DNA from 3 places in the Acetobacterium wieringae genome. Region 1 is predicted to be linked to each of the others. Evidence: riboswitches for the same ligand, from Rfam matches in the RefSeq annotation. Region 1 holds a riboswitch; each other region holds the start of a gene.
What was found. A riboswitch is a leader RNA that binds a small molecule or an ion and turns the genes downstream of it on or off. The one in region 1 is predicted to bind cobalamin.
Positions count from the first base shown of each region.

Region 2: it holds a riboswitch for cobalamin, as region 1 does, so the genes downstream of both, CHL1_RS16530 (anaerobic ribonucleoside triphosphate reductase) here and CHL1_RS13735 (hypothetical protein) in region 1, are expected to answer to the same signal.
Region 3: it holds a riboswitch for cobalamin, as region 1 does, so the genes downstream of both, CHL1_RS18615 (type 1 glutamine amidotransferase) here and CHL1_RS13735 (hypothetical protein) in region 1, are expected to answer to the same signal.

Region 1 covers NZ_CP097897.1:2,795,851-2,801,121, forward strand. Annotated here, with positions in the region: gene CHL1_RS13720 (ABC transporter permease) at 1-576, opposite strand, end outside; gene CHL1_RS13725 (substrate-binding domain-containing protein) at 586-1,377, opposite strand; gene CHL1_RS13730 (TOBE domain-containing protein) at 1,571-1,780, shown strand; cobalamin riboswitch at 2,040-2,214, shown strand; gene CHL1_RS13735 (hypothetical protein) at 2,386-3,033, shown strand; gene CHL1_RS13740 (EutP/PduV family microcompartment system protein) at 3,046-3,507, shown strand; gene CHL1_RS13745 (energy-coupling factor ABC transporter substrate-binding protein) at 3,761-4,093, opposite strand; gene CHL1_RS13750 (energy-coupling factor ABC transporter permease) at 4,093-4,857, opposite strand; gene CHL1_RS13755 (energy-coupling factor ABC transporter ATP-binding protein) at 4,973-5,271, opposite strand, start outside.
Region 2 covers NZ_CP097897.1:3,361,545-3,366,815, reverse strand. Annotated here, with positions in the region: gene CHL1_RS16550 (MFS transporter) at 1-92, shown strand, start outside; gene CHL1_RS16545 (FMN-binding protein) at 186-572, opposite strand; gene CHL1_RS16540 (MarR family winged helix-turn-helix transcriptional regulator) at 588-1,052, opposite strand; gene CHL1_RS16535 (HAD hydrolase family protein) at 1,264-2,592, shown strand; cobalamin riboswitch at 2,657-2,805, shown strand; gene CHL1_RS16530 (anaerobic ribonucleoside triphosphate reductase) at 2,932-5,271, shown strand, end outside.
Region 3 covers NZ_CP097897.1:459,989-465,259, forward strand. Annotated here, with positions in the region: gene cbiD (cobalt-precorrin-5B (C(1))-methyltransferase CbiD) at 1-47, shown strand, start outside; gene cbiE (precorrin-6y C5,15-methyltransferase (decarboxylating) subunit CbiE) at 35-661, shown strand; gene CHL1_RS02195 (hypothetical protein) at 654-905, shown strand; gene CHL1_RS02200 (bifunctional cobalt-precorrin-7 (C(5))-methyltransferase/cobalt-precorrin-6B (C(15))-methyltransferase) at 850-1,233, shown strand; cobalamin riboswitch at 1,323-1,511, shown strand; partial or broken gene CHL1_RS18615 (type 1 glutamine amidotransferase) at 1,990-2,259, shown strand; gene CHL1_RS02210 (type 1 glutamine amidotransferase) at 2,319-2,702, shown strand; gene CHL1_RS02215 (creatininase family protein) at 2,967-3,728, shown strand; gene CHL1_RS02220 (MORN repeat-containing protein) at 3,782-4,624, shown strand; gene CHL1_RS02225 (chitobiase/beta-hexosaminidase C-terminal domain-containing protein) at 4,696-5,271, opposite strand, start outside.

The sequences.
Region 1 (5,271 bases):
CGTTGAAAGAATACCATTTCGGGCGAGGGGCAGGGTAATGGTGATAAATCGCTCCCACTTTGTCGCTCCCAGACTACCGGAGATAAATTCCAGCCGCTCATCAACTTCTTCAAATGCCGTACGAATAAAACGAATGGCAAACGGTAAATTGACAACTGTCTGGGCGATAATAATCCCGTTTTTATCAAACACGACTTTAAACCCCAGTTCTTTTAAAGCTTTTCCAAAATCCGAGGAGAAAATAATCAATAGACTGAGTCCTAAAACGAGATAGGGCATCGACAGCGGCAGTTCAATTATCATTTGACATGCCCTTTTAAATGGAAATACGGTCCGGGTTAATGCATAAGCAGTCGGTATCGCCAGCAACATACAAATAAGCGTCGCAATACTGGCTGTATATAAGCTTAGCCTGATGGAGAACCGTACTTCCTCTGAATAAAACGCGGCCCCTAAATAAGGGATCCCTTTAAGTACAATTGCCAATATCAACGCCGTCGTAAAGATAATGACAATAAAGGTAATAATAATGGTCAGGATTTCAAAAAAATCAAAGGTTGATATTTTCCCTCTCATACCAACAGTCTAGTTGAGTACTTCGTAACCGTTTTTTTCCCAAATCGTCTTGACCGGATCCGAATCCAGATAGGTCATAAACGCCGCCAGCGCTTCTGTATTGGCACTGCTGCTTAATTTAGCTGCCGGAACTGTTTTTACATACGCATTGAGGTCTGGGGTATTGACAATTTCAGCATTGGCTGGCACATTTTCTTTCCAGACAATAATTGCATTGCATTCGTCCACCGACAGGGCGTTGGCTATTTCCGGGGCTGTTGCAGCCCGGGCAACGACGTTCACATTGTTTAAAATGCCCAGGTCGGTTAAGGCTTTATTGGCGATCTTACCAATCGGTGTCGCTTCACCATCCCCCAATACGACTTCGACCCCGGCCCCGGTTAAGTCGTTTAAGCCAGTGATGCCAAGCGGATTGCCGCTTTTTACCGCTAACACCGGAATGTGTTTAACCAGATCGATGCTTTCGCTCACCTTATCCTGAACCGGTTTGAGCTCATCAGCCGAGCCAGCAATAAACAAATCACCTTCGCCAGTTGTCTGAATCTGATTCTGGCTTTGAGCGGCGTTGGCATAAACCACCTGGATATCACAACCGGTTTCTGCTTTAAACTGATCGGCAATCTCACCAAAGGGTTTGGTCATCCCGGCTCCGCAGTATACAAACAGTGTTTGACCATCAAGGCTTTTTGTCGTATCAGCCTTTTCTTCGGCCTGACTTGAATTGCTGCCACAACCCGACACCAAACCGAGTAGTGTTCCCATTACCAATAAAATCGCTAACCATTTTCCTCTACGTTTCACTCAACTTCTCCTTTTGATTCGCTTAGTATTGTTTTGTTTTGTTATGAATGTTATTATATTGTATACCCTTCTTTTATGTCAAGAAATCATTTCGGTTAAATTCACTTCGCTGTTTAACACTGTTTTGTCTAGCTTAAAATGGGTAAAATTAAAAAGGTAGTATTTAATACCTTGTGGGAAAGGGGGTGTCAAAATGAAATTAAGTGCAAGAAACCAGTTGAAAGGAAAAATTGTTGCAATTGAAGATGGTGCGGTGAGCGGGATCGTGAAAATTGATATTGGAAATGGCAACATTATTTCAGCAACAATTTCCATGGCGGCAATCAAAGATCTTGGATTAGTCGTCGGCGGTGATGCAACTGCGGTCATCAAAGCAACATCGGTTATGGTTATGGTTGACTAGACGAATCTCAATTCAAAACACAGAAGCGGATAGCAATTCCGTTTCTGTGTTTTAGCGTAGCTGATCCCAGGATATTAGGGATATTCGCAAACAAAACATTTCCTTTGTTATCGATCCGTTACCATTTTTTCAAAACTCTTTTAATTTCCGGTAAGGAATTCTCATGATTTGCAAATAAGCTTTAAATTCAGTTATTGTCTCTAATCCAAGGATCTTTACCTTCATCTTGAAAAAAACAATAATAGACTTGATTAACACCCATTTTTAGTTTATTATTGGCATAGAAAAGCATTTACAAAAGGAACGCGGTGAAAATCTGCGACAGTTTCTTTGCTACTGTAAGGAGAATATGGACGTATTCAGTCATTGGGAAAACCGAGAAGGCTGGGTGCAGAAAGTCCCTCCAAGTCAGGATATTTTTGTAAACGCATCATCTGTTTGAAGCTTCAAAGAAGGCTGCAAAATGTGAGCAGAAAACGAAATGACGTTCTCCTTTAATTGATGACGTCACCGAAATAGTCCCGCATTTGTAAACCTTTTTTTGAAAAGGTTTTTTTATTTTTGCAGAAATGAAAAAACTGAACACTCAAGAAAAGAGGAAAAAAATGAAAGACGTTGTTATCAAAAAGATTCCCATTGGAACAGATATTGAAAAATTACTGGGAAAGAAGCCCCTTGAGGCGGATTCCTCTGCCTATGAAGAGTACAGCTATGCTGCGAATATTTTAAGCCAACGGTTTAAACCCCGGGCCATTCTAAAAGAATGTCCGGTCAAAACAACCACCGGCAACACGATTCTGATCGGCGACCACGTATATAAAAGTAAGATCCTGAAACATCTCTTGTCGGACAACCAAAAGGTGTTTTTGTACCTGTTGACCATCGGCGACATGCCAACCAACCTCATTCAGACCGAAAAATATCTGGTAAATTCGCTTAAACTTCCCGTTATGACTTCCGCAATGCGATATCTGAAAAATACGATCCAGCTGGAGCAAAGCTTTGATAAAATCGGAATGGTCAATCCCGGACTACTCCCGGACTGGTCGATTGAGGCCAATCAGATTATCTTCAATACCTTTGGTAACACCACCAAAAGCATCGGTATGGAAATAACCAAATACAGCACCATGCGCCCGCTTTACAGTTCTTCCGGCATTCTTTTTGAAGATTTATTGGATTACTGCGAGTGTCAAACCTGCCCCATCGATGCCTGCATCGGCCGGGAAGCACGTTTTGTCCAATCAGCCTAACGGAGGATTTTTATGGCAAATAATAAAAACCGCATCGCTCTGATCGGTCGGATTGGCAGTGGCAAAACCACCTTATTCCAACGGCTGACCAATGAATTGATCACTTATGGCAAAACTCAGCAGGTCAGTTATTCTGACCATTTTATTGACACTCCCGGCGAATTTGTTGAACTACCCTGTTTTCGACCCCAGGCCATCAATGTGACCTGTGATGCCGGACTGATCGTCCTGATTAATTCCAGTACCGATCATCAAAACTCGGTTCCGCCCAATTTTGTCTGTACCTACAACATCCCGGTGATCGGGGTCATCACCAAGATCGACCACAGGCATAGCGATCTGAAACGCAGTCGTCGTTACCTGACTTATGCAGGTATCCATCCGGATAAGATTCATCCGGTCAGTGCCCTCACCGGTGAAGGGATCACTGAGCTTAAAGCGGTTATTCAGAAATATGTCACTTTTGAAATCTAAGTGAGAAAGCACACAATCACTTGAATGATAAAGCTACCCACTGATATTACCCCAGGCAGACAAAATCCCTATTTGACCAGCCAAATAGTATTTTCTGCCTGAACACAAACGATTCAAAGACACTGATTTCTTGATATCGTTTAAAAAAGCGCGTTAATTTCATTGTGAAAATAACGCGCTTTTTTATAGACGCACGCAAATAAAACCTAATTTAATTTTTCGTTTCTTAAAAGGATCTGCCGCTAAACTGAACCTATTTCGTTTTTTTCTTGCCGGTCTTGCCTTCTTCCTGCTTCTTGCGTTCAACAAAGCGACCCATCACAAAAGCAATAATACCGACACCGATACCGGTTTGGATGCAGAAAAACAAGCTTTCCACTTCGCCGGGGATTTCACCATTAATGGCCGTTTCAAAAATAGGGGTAAACCAGGGTTCATATTCGGTTCCGGTAATCTCTGAAACCACCCCACTACCGGCATCATCCGATCCGCCAAATTCCGCATCCTGCAGGATAAACAGGGGCACCAGAGCAATCAATACCACCAATACTAAAAGACCAATTACCGTTTTTCTTGTTGCTGTCATTATTTTACACCTCCGGTAAGATATCCCAAATCATTAAGTTCTGGTTGCGCATAGGTTTCCAGGCCGATAATGATGACCACGGTCAGAATCCCTTCAATAATCGCCAACGGCAGCTGAGTTGGTGCAAATACTGCCAGAAATTTTACCATTGAGGCCGCAACTCCGCCGCTTTCAGAGGGATAGGCCAAGGCCAACTGGAAAGCGGTGATACAGTAAGTAAACAAATCCCCAATTGCCGCTGCCAGAAAAACCCCGACATGGCGATTGATCTTTATTTTTTTACAAAGAATGAAAATACCATAGGTTACAAATGGTCCGGCAATCGCCATTGAAAAGGTATTGGCTCCCAGCGTCGTCAAACCGCCATGGGCCAGTAAAATGGCCTGAAATAACAGAACAATGATGCCCAGAATGCTAACTGCTGCCGGTCCAAAGAGAATTGCTCCCAGCCCGGTTCCGGTCATATGGGAACAGCTGCCGGTAACAGATGGAATTTTTAACGATGACAACACAAATACATAGGCACCGGCCATGGCCAGCAGGGTGATGGTTTTAGGATTTTCCTTGAGGGTTTTCTTAATTGACAGATAACCGGCAATTAAAAAGGGAATGCAGATTCCCCCCCAGGCGATACTGAAACCAACGGGCAGATACCCTTCCATAATGTGCATGGCACTGGCCACCGGGGTAAATCCGAAAACCAGGGCAATGGCTGCTACCACGGCAACAAATCTTTTTTCTCTAATGTTTAAACGTGTGTTCATAGTTCCTCCTCTTGTTTTACTATATATTAAGGGTTTGCAAAAACCGTTGAGCGCTCATATTAATTTTTGCAAAACCTGCTTAATCTTTAATAATTGTATCCCTTATCGTTACTCGCTAAATCATCGGTACTGATGATTCAGGATAATACAAATTGTTTTCCAGCAAAATCTTCAGTTCCTTGGGGGTGGTGGGATAAGCATCAGTGTTCTTTACCATTTTTTTCTCCACCAGCATTTCATAGACATCCAACATCGTCGGCCGCTTCAGATTGGCCTGTTTAAGAATTTCCCGGTTTTTAAAAATCTCCAGCGGTGTCCCATCGGCGATGATTTTCCCCCGATCAAAAACAATCGCCCGCTCGGCCCAACGGTAGGCAAAATCGACATCATGAGTGGAGATCAGCATCGTCTTGC
Region 2 (5,271 bases), 570 kb from region 1:
CTCTGACGCTGGTGTTTGCAGCGGTGGCCATTGTGGTAGCGGTGTTTGGTAAGGAAACGATGGGGATCACCCTGGAAGAGATAAATCAGTAGGATACAGAAACGAAACAGCCTGTTGCCGATTAAAAGACAACAGGCTGTTTCGTTTCTTTAGAACGTTTATAAAATCAGACAACTTTAACGGCATCACTGGGATAAGGCATTTTCAATCGACTTGAGATAGGCTTTGCTGGACACCGTGGCACCGCTGATGGTGTCGACGGTGGTGTTCTGTTTTTCGATCACCGCATGGATAAGGGCGTCAGTCACCTCGGGCTTTTCCATGGTGACGGTTTTGACCACCGCAATGTTTGAAATCTGGTGATCAGCCACGCTGACGGCGACCTCATTGCTCCAGCGCCCGGCCTTATAAACACCGGTATAGGTGCCGTCTTCAATTCCCTTCAGATCGACGGGGTTAATCGCCAGATTTTCCCCAGCTTCCAGGCCGTTGGTGATGTAAAAAACGCCACCGGCGCCGACCAGTACCAATACTCCCAGAATACTGAGAATAATAATTATTGCTTTTTTCATCTGCTTTTCCTCCTGTTATTTTGATTCCTGGTCCATTTTTTCCAGGTTGGCCAGCAATTTTTCAATAACCGACCGGGTCATTGCCAGTTCTTCGTCAGATATACCATCAAATAATTTTTCGGTAAAGATTTCTGATTTCTGCTGACTTTCTGTGCCAAACGAATCAACCGCATCGGTTAGCTTAATCCGGGTGATCCGGGCGTCATGGGGATCTTTTTCCATCACAACAAAGCCTTTTTGTTCCAGTTTAAGCGCCACCTGTTTGACATTCTGATGGGAACTGCCCATGCTTTTTGCTACTTCCTTAAGGGTTGGGTCGTGATCAAAAATATTCTGCACCACAATGGTCAGCAGCCATTGCTTGGTTGTCAAGTTGTATTCTTTCAGTTCCCGTTCCAACAGGGTGTCCATCTGGTTGGCGACGACTTGGACACCGCCAAAGATGAATTTTTGATCGGGCATTGAATCCATATTGTCCAAAATATAACCTCCACTTATCAATTAAGGTAATACATTACCTTAATTGATAATACATTACCTTTTTTTATCTGTCAATACTTTTTAGAAAAATTAATCTGTTTCTGAAAAAAGTTAAGGGGTATCTGTATTTGAAAGGGTTTGCAGAAATTTAAGCGGCAGAAAATTTCAAATGTGTGTTATTATAGACAGGCATCAGAAAGAGGAGAAGGTTATGCCAAAAGTAGGAATGCGAATTTTTAAAACATTTATAGCGGTTTATCTCTGCTTCTTAATCTATTTATTAAGAGGCGAGCAAGGCTCCCCCTTCTATTCGGCGATTGCGGCGATTTTATGCATGCAGCCCTATGTTTCCAATAGCTTTAAGGTAGCCATGAATCGAACCCTGGGTACCTTTATCGGTGGGGCGATGGGGTTGGGATTGCTTATTTTTGAGCGGAGCTTCATCCCGGTGGATATGCCGATGCTGCAATATCTGGTGGTATCCTTGTGCGTTATCCCGCTCATTTATTTTACAGTCGCCATCAAAAAACCAACGGCATCTTATATTACCTGTGTGGTTTTTTTAAGCATTACAGTGACCCATGGGGCCGATGTGAATCCGCTGATCTTTACCATTGACCGGATCGTGGACACCCTTATCGGAATCTTTGTGTCATTGGGAGTCAATGCTTTTCACTTGCCCCGGCGCAGAAACAGAAAAACGCTCTTTGTCACCAATCTGGATGGTTCCTTGTTGAATTCCCAGGTTGAAATCAGCAGTTACTCCAGAATAAAACTAAACACCATGATCCGCCAGGGCGCTTTGATTACCATTGCCACGACCAGAAGTGCCGAAACCCTGCTGCCCCTGCTGGAAGGCGTAGAAATAAAGGTTCCCGTTATCATGATGAATGGGGCGGTTTGGTATGATCTGCAAAAACGAAGTTATTTAAGCTGCAAGAAAATGAATCCGGAAGTGGCCAAGCAACTGATTGATGTTTTTGAAAAACGGGAGCTGAATTGTTTTACCCACACCATCATCAATGATGTTCTCCATGTTTATTACACCAGGCTTATTAATCCGGTGGAGGAAAAAATCTATCATTCCAAAAAGCGACTCCCGGAACAGAGCTATGTGTGCGGCGAGGTGCCAAATGATCAAAGCGTTTTATCGATTATGGCAGTGGATCAGAAGGCGACGATCGTCCAGGTTAAAGCGGCCATCATGAAGCTGGAAATTGCGTCAGCGGTTAATGTTGAGTGCTATCCGGATGATCAACATCCGGGCTATTACTTTCTCGAAATAACCAGCCGGGAAGCCTCGGTGAAAAATGCCATCATGGATATGAAAGCCCGATATGCTACCGATAAAGTGATTGCGTTTGGCAATGACATCAGGAATGCAGCGATGCTGGAAGCCGCCGATTTTGCCTATGTGGTTGAAAATGCATCCATCGAACTAAAAGAAATGGGCTGGCCGCAGATAGGAGCGAATGACGATGATGCAGTGGTCAAGACCATCAGTCGCCATTTTTATGCCAAACCGGGGAGCTTTAAATAATGATAACCGTTTGCAGGTGACAAGGGGTTTGACACCACATCTTGTATATGATAAAATTAAAACAACCAAATATGAAGATAACGGTGCTGTGCCAACCGGTGCAGCATGGGGGAAGCCGGTGCAAATCCGGCACGGTCCCGCCGCTGTAAGGGGGAGATTTTTTTAAAAAGATCAAGCCTAAGTCAGATTACCCACCGTTATTTGTCACACCAGACTCTACGCGTGATAGAGGGTGTTTGAGCCAAGCAATCTTAGACCTCTTGACCCACGCCGTCGAGAGGTTTTTCAATGCCCGAAACAACAAAAAAGACTCGCAGGAAAGTAGGAAAACAAACCAGGATGATTACGAAGATCAAAAAAAGAGATGGACGAGAAGCCCCTTTTAATATTGAAAAAATTGCCAATGCCATTTTTAAGGCCGCCAGTGAAATCGGCGGCCAGAATTATCAGACCGCCATGGAGCTATCTGAAAAAGTGGCCATCTATATCGAACAGGAAATGAACACCAATACCCCGACGGTGGAAGAAATTCAGGATGCGGTGGAAAAAATTCTGATCGAAACCGGACATGCAAAAACCGCAAAGAAATATATTCTCTACCGGGCCGAGCGAACCCGAATCCGGGAAATGGATACCCGGTTGATGAAAATATATGAGGATCTGACCTTTAAAGAAGCCAAGGACAACGATGTTAAACGGGAAAATGCCAACATTGACGGCGACACCGCCATGGGCACGATGCTGAAGTATGGATCAGAGGGCGCTAAACAGTTTTATGAAATGTTTGTCCTCAATCCCGAGCATTCAACCGCTCATAAAGCCGGTGAAATCCACATTCACGATATGGATTTTTTAACCCTGACCACTACCTGCTGTCAGATTGATTTAGAACGCTTATTTAAAGATGGGTTTTCGACTGGTCACGGCCATCTCCGGGAACCCAACGATATTCAGAGTTATTCGGCGCTGGCCTGCATTGCCATTCAGTCCAACCAGAATGATCAGCATGGCGGACAGAGTATTCCCAACTTTGACTATGCCATGGTGCCGGGGGTGAAAAAAACTTTTATCCGGCTCTATCGGGAGAATTTGGCCAAGGCCCTGACCTTATTGACCGATACCAAAAATGCTTTAGCCAAGGTAAAGGCCATCAGTGAAGATATCGAAAAGAAACTGGGGTTAAAGCCCGAGCTAAATCAACCGAAGAATTATCTGGAAGCCGAAGCCCGGAGTTTGGCGTTATGGATAGCGGATGCCAACAGCATCAGCCGGGCTCAGAATTTTGCCATGGAAAATGCCGAACGGGAAATTGACCGCAGTGTTTATCAATCCATGGAGGCCTTTGTTCACAATCTCAACACCATGCATAGCCGGGCCGGAGCTCAGATCCCGTTTAGTTCCATCAACTACGGGATGGATACCTCAATTGAGGGGCGTCTGGTCATAAAAAATCTGCTTTTGGCAACGGAGGCCGGATTGGGAAATGGCGAAACCCCGATTTTCCCAATCCATATTTTCAAGGTTAAGGAAGGGGTCAATTATAATCCCTGGGACCCCAATTATGATTTGTTTAAATTAGCCTGTCGGGTCAGCGCCAAGCGCCTGTTTCCCAATTTTTCATTTTTGGATGCGCCCTATAACCTGAAATATTACAAAGCTGGTCAGCCGGAAACTGAAATTGCCTACATGGGCTGTCGTACCCGGGTGATCGGCAATGTCCACGATCCCAGTCGGGAAATTACCTATGGCCGCGGAAACTTAAGTTTTACCACCATCAATCTGCCCCGGATTGCCCTAAACAGCAAGGGCAACCAGGACGTGTTTTTTGCTGAGCTGGATCAGAAAATTGATCTGGTGATTGAGCAGTTGCTGGAACGGTTTGAAATTCAGGCCCATAAAAAAGTTAAAAACTTTCCTTTCCTAATGGGCCAGGGCGTTTGGATTGATTCTGCAGATCTGACCGACGAGATGGAAATCCGGGAAGTACTGAAACACGGCACCCTGAGTATGGGCTTTATCGGCCTGGCGGAATGCCTGACGGTTTTAACCGGCAAACACCATGGCGAAGCGGCCGACGTACAGGAACTGGGGCTTGCCATTATTGGCCACATGCGCAAGCGGATGGATGAAACCAGTCAGGTCTATGGCATGAACTTTACCCTGCTGGGCACCCCAGCCGAAGGTACCGCCGGACGCTTTGTCAAGCTGGATAAACAGGTATTTGGGGAAATTCCCGGGGTAACGGATCGGGAGTATTATACCAATTCGTTCCATATTCCGGTTTACTACCCCACCAGTGCCTATGAAAAAATCACCCTGGAAGCGCCCTATCATGAGTTGACCAACGCTGGACACATCACCTATGTGGAAATGGACGGCGATCCCCTCGACAATCTGGAAGCCTTTGAGAAGGTGGTTCGGGCGATGAAGGAAGCTGGCATCGGCTATGGTTCCATCAATCATCCGGTGGATCGCGACCCGGTCTGCGGCTATACCGGCATCATCGGCGACGCGTGCCCCAATTGTGGACGAAGCGAAGACGATGTTCCCTTTGAACGGATACGCCGGATCACCGGTTATCTGGTAGGGACCCTGGATCGTTTCAATGATGCCAAAAAAGCGGAAGTAAGAGATCGGATCAATCATTTTAATGCGGCTGGTCAAATGGCTGGTGGGGAA
Region 3 (5,271 bases), 1.4 Mb from region 1:
AAAGCAAAGACGCAGAAGAGTTGAGGAAACGATTATGTACCCATTAAAAATTATTGGATTGGGACCGGGGCATCCGGATTATATCTTACCGATCGCCTTAAAAGAAATTGCCGCAGCGGAAGTGATTCTCTGTGGCACCCGCCACGCCGAAAGTTTTGATGCCAGTGGCAAGGAGATGCTTTTTATCGGCAAGGGAACCCCTCTCAGTGAGCTGATGGAAAAGGTTGCTAAGGGCTATCAGACCCGCAAAACCGCCCTGGTAGTTTCCGGGGACTGCGGTTTTTATAGTCTGCTGACCTATGCAAAAAAATTGGTGCCGGAAAAGGACATTGTCTGTATTCCTGGGATCAGCTCACTGCAGTATTTTTTTGCCAAACTGGCTATTAGCTGGGAGGATGCGAGGCTTTTGAGCTTGCACGGTCGGGATCAGGATTTGGCGGCGGCGCTGGCAGAAAACAAAAAGCTGGGTATTCTTACCGACAAAAATAATAATACGGCCTTTATTGCCGGAATCCTGCAGACAGCCGGTTGCGAGAACAGTATTCTTTATGTCGGTGAAGAGCTGTCCTATCCCAATGAAAAGATCACCCGACTAACGGTGGCAGAAGCCCTGACTTATCAGGAGGAAGGACTGGCAGTCGTGGTGGTGATCAATGAGTAAGATAGCAGGATACAAGGACGAGGCCTATATTCGCGGCAAGGCCCCAATGACCAAACGGGAAATCCGTATTTTAACCATTTCGCTACTGGGAATTGAATCGGGTGACGTGGTGGTGGATATCGGCGCCGGTACCGGCGGTCTGACCATGGGAAGCGGCCTATGCTGCAGAAAATGGCAAGGTCTATGCCGTGGAAGCCAAAGAGAAAGCACTGGAGCTGGTGCAAAAAAACAAAGACCATTTTAATGCCGATAACGTGGTGATTATTCCCGGCAAGGCGCCTGAGGCGCTGGCTGAAATCAAAGAGCCGGTAGACCGAGTCATCATCGGCGGTTCCGGTGGGAATATGGAAAGCCTTTTTCAGTGGTGCAAAGCCAATACCCGCCCCGGCGGCCGGGTCATTGCCAACTTTGTGACCCTGGAGAACGCCGCCCAGGCCACCACGTTGATGAATCAGTATTTTGACAATGTCGAACTGATTCAGGTCGGTATCAGCCGGGGCGAAGGCATCGGTGGTTTAACGATGTTAAAGGCCGCCAATCCAATTTTTATTATTACGGGTGATGTGAAGTAAACAACCGTTTCGGTATATGTGAAACTGGTCGGTAAGCTTGCGACAGTTTCAAAATTGCTGAAAAACTGCTATTGACAAGCAGCAGTTTTTCGTGTAGAATGAATTCAATTAAATAGTGAACTTGTCCTATATTCAAGGGAAAAAGGTGTAAATCCTTTGCTGTAATCGCAGCTGTAAAACATGATGACCGTCTCATAACCACTGTTAAGAAATTAGCGGGAAGGGAGATGGAAAGTTGATTGTTGAGCCAGAAGACCTGTTTGTAGTGATTTCTTAACAACCTCCGATTTAGAGGACTTTAAGAGCATTATATTTAGATTTGTAAGTATGATTCTTTTATCCTTCTCCGTTGGAGAAGGATTTTTTTTCGTCTTGCCGTCGGTGACGATCGCAAGCGAACCGGGAAGTGTGTGATTTCCGGCAGTTGGTTACTTTCTCCTAGCCAATTTTAGAATCTCTTCGAATAAAGGGACATCTCCAAGTCAGTATTTAATACCCTTCCTCGGGGATGGTGTGTGACATCCCCGAATTTACCTTGCTTTCATTAATTTACATTTTTGATAGAAAACATTATTCCTCTGCTTAGATTTTTCTGGCCAAAAATTTGAGCACCAATAAAAGAAGTGCATTTTCTTATGGATGCGCTTTTTTTATTGGAATAAATTTCTTTTAATAAAAAATATTTTTGAAAAAGCGCCGAAAATGGTATACTTGCTATAAAAAATACTGATAACTATTCAGATAGGAAGGTCACAGATGAGAATTCACTATTTACAGCACGTCGCCTTTGAAAATCCCGGCAGTATTCTAAAATGGGCCCAAGCCAACAATTATCCCGTCACTGCGACACAATTGTATAACGATGAAGCGCTGCCGGAGGTGAGTGATTTTGATTGGCTGGTGGTGATGGGGGGGCCGATGAACATTTATGAAGAAGCGCAATACCCCTGGCTGAAGGCCGAAAAAGCATTCATTAAAGCCGCTATTGAAGCCAACAAGGTAGTCCTAGGACTGTGTCTCGGCAGTCAGTTGATTGCGGATATCATCGGCGGGAAGGTCGTGAAAAATAAGCAAAAAGAAATCGGTTGGTTTCCGATCACGTTTTTGAAGAAGCCAAAGCATCGCCACTGTTTGCCTTTTTCCCGGACAATCCAGTCGTGTTTCACTGGCATGGGGACACCTTTGTCGAGTTGCCGCCGGAGGCCACCGTCATTGCAGCCAGTGCCGCCTGTCAAAACCAGGCCTTCGTCTACCAGAAACGGGTTTTTGGCTTTCAGTTTCATCTGGAAAATACCCAGGCAATTATTAAAGATCTGATTAAAAATTGCGGCGATGAAATGATCCCCAGTGATTTTGTACAGCGGCCGGAGGAAGTCATGGCCCACCCGGAATACATCCTTCAGGACAATCTCTGGATGGCAGCTTTTTTAGACCAGCTGAAACTACTGGTTGAAGCTGACCGGATTTAATAAAAATCTTTATTCACAACAACTGACTGGTGAAAAAGTGGGTAAATATAAATCAGAATCTATTTAAGCAATTCTAAAATTCAAAAGAGTTGATCAAAAATTGCTTTGCGTTTAGTTTCCACAAACAATTTTGTAACGTGTAGGCGAACAGGCGATAGCCTGTACGACGTACAGTGTAAAAATTGTTTCGTGCGAAACTGAATGCGAAGCTCACGGCACTTGTGCAAAAGTCTAAGAAACAATTTGATTGAAAGGAATTTTATAATGAAAAAGGTAATGCTTAACGAAATGACCGCCCTGGAAGTTCAGGAGCTGTTAAAAAATGCCGATCAGGTCACCGCCATTGTGACCTTTGGATCCTGCGAGAGCCATGGCTGGCATTGCTGCCTGGGGCCGGACTTTTTTGTGCCCTCCGAGGTGGCCAAACGCGTGGCGCAGAAGCTTAACAATGTGGTAGTGCTACCCTGCGTTCCCTTTGGGACTTCGATTCATTATAACTCTTACCCGATGTCAATCACCTTGCGCTATGAAACCGAGATTGCCATTGCCGAGGATATCTTTGAGAGTCTGATTAACAATGGCATCAAACACATTTATATTCTAAATGGTCATGACGGTAATATTCCGGCGCTCGAAATAGCCGCCCATAAGGTCAAGGATCGCCATCGCGAGGCAAAATTTCTTTATCTGCCGGATTGGTGGACCAAGGTTGGCCCGATTATGGGTGACCGCTTTGAAGTCTGGAACGGACTGGGCCATGGCGGTGAAGGCGAAACCTCGATTATGATGGCGCTACGCCCGGAACTGGTCAAGCTGGAAGATGCGGTATCCCAGGTACCGGAAAATGTCATTAAGATCAATGAAAAGGTTGACATTATCTGGGATATCAAGGAACTCACGGCCACTGGGGCCACTGGCGACCCCACAAAAGCCAGCATAAAAAAAGGCGAGCAAATGCTTGAGATCTTTGTCGATTTGGTGGCCAGCGCCATTGAAGAAATGAATAGCCGGGGTTGGGAGTATTAGTTTTTTGGTGGTAAAAGGATAGTTCTGATAAAATGAAAAGAGGTGGTTAAGTAATGAAAAAATTAATGGTGCTACTGACAATGCTTGGTTTAGTCGTGTTCCTGTCGGGCTGTTCGCTGATCCCGGGAATTTTTGGCAACAAGTCAGAGTCGGTAAAAAATCAGGAAATCACTCTGGCCTTGTCGTTTGGTGAGAAAACCGGCACTTATACGGGTCAATTGGTCAAAGGTTTACCCCAGGGGAATGGTGTCTTTACTGTTTCCGACGAGGATGAAGTGGCCTGGACCTATGAGGGCGAATGGGAACAAGGTCATTTTCAGGGGAGCGGGCAAACTGTCTGGGAAGATGGGTTTATGCAGGAAGGCTACTACCAGAATGATTTGTTAAATGGGCCGGGACAAGAATATCTTAATAAGAATCTCATATATGATGGCAATTACACTGATAATCGTTATGACGGACAGGGTACGCTTTACAACTATTATGGCGAGGTGATTTACGAAGGTGATTTTGACATGGGCTACTATAACGAGACGCTGGTTCAGCGAAAGGTGCGCCTGGATCCGTTTAAAGCGCAAACCGCAGAAATATCCTACGCCGAAATCGTTGATAACGCCAAAAACGAAACTGGAAAAAAAGTCAAGATGACAGGGCGGGTTTTTCAGGTTTATGAAAATTATGAAAATCAGCAATACTTCTGTGATTTTATCATGGATGTCAATGATGATCCTAATCAGATGGTTCAGGTTTATTATCGCTTGAATTCGGGTGAAGCACCGCTGGTTGAAGGTCAAATGGTAACGGTCTGGGGTACCGTTGAATACCTCTATACCTACACCACCGATGGCGGCGAGGAAAACACCATTCCTAATGTGGAAGCCTGGAGTGTGGAATAGAATTTAATAACTGTAACCCAGAAAAACTCCCGGTCATACGACTGGGAGTTTTTAGTATTGGCAGTAGTGCGCTAATTCAGGGTAATAATATCGGATCCGGCAAATTGGAAAGGTAAATGATATTGACCGCTACCGATATATTCAGCAGCGGCATAGTCCCACCAGGGTTTGCCTTCATGACGGAGCCGCATCTGATTATCACCAGGGGTTCCAAAATCAAATTCAATCAGGATATCACCTGCATTGTAGCCTTCAACCGTAAAATTAAGAACCTTGATGGTGCCGCCGTTATCAGTGGTTGAAACAACACTATAATCACCGGTTGCATTGCTCAGAGGGTTGGGGATGTGCTCGGTATAGGTCGTTTGAGAAATCGACAACGAATTGCCATAATCGGTTTTATACCATACTCCATAGATTCTGTTAATAAATTCTTCCGGGGTTAGCACAGACTGGGTATTGGCTTGGGGGGCGGTCAGGATGTATTTTCCTTCAATCGTTGCACTGGAAAAGCCTTTATCGCTCACTGCGACGGCTTTAACCGTGGTTTCGCCAAGGGGTAGGGGAATGGCACTGGTGTATTTTGGCGAGGTCTTGTCGGGGACATTGCCATCAACGGTATAATAAATCGTATAACCAGAGTTACC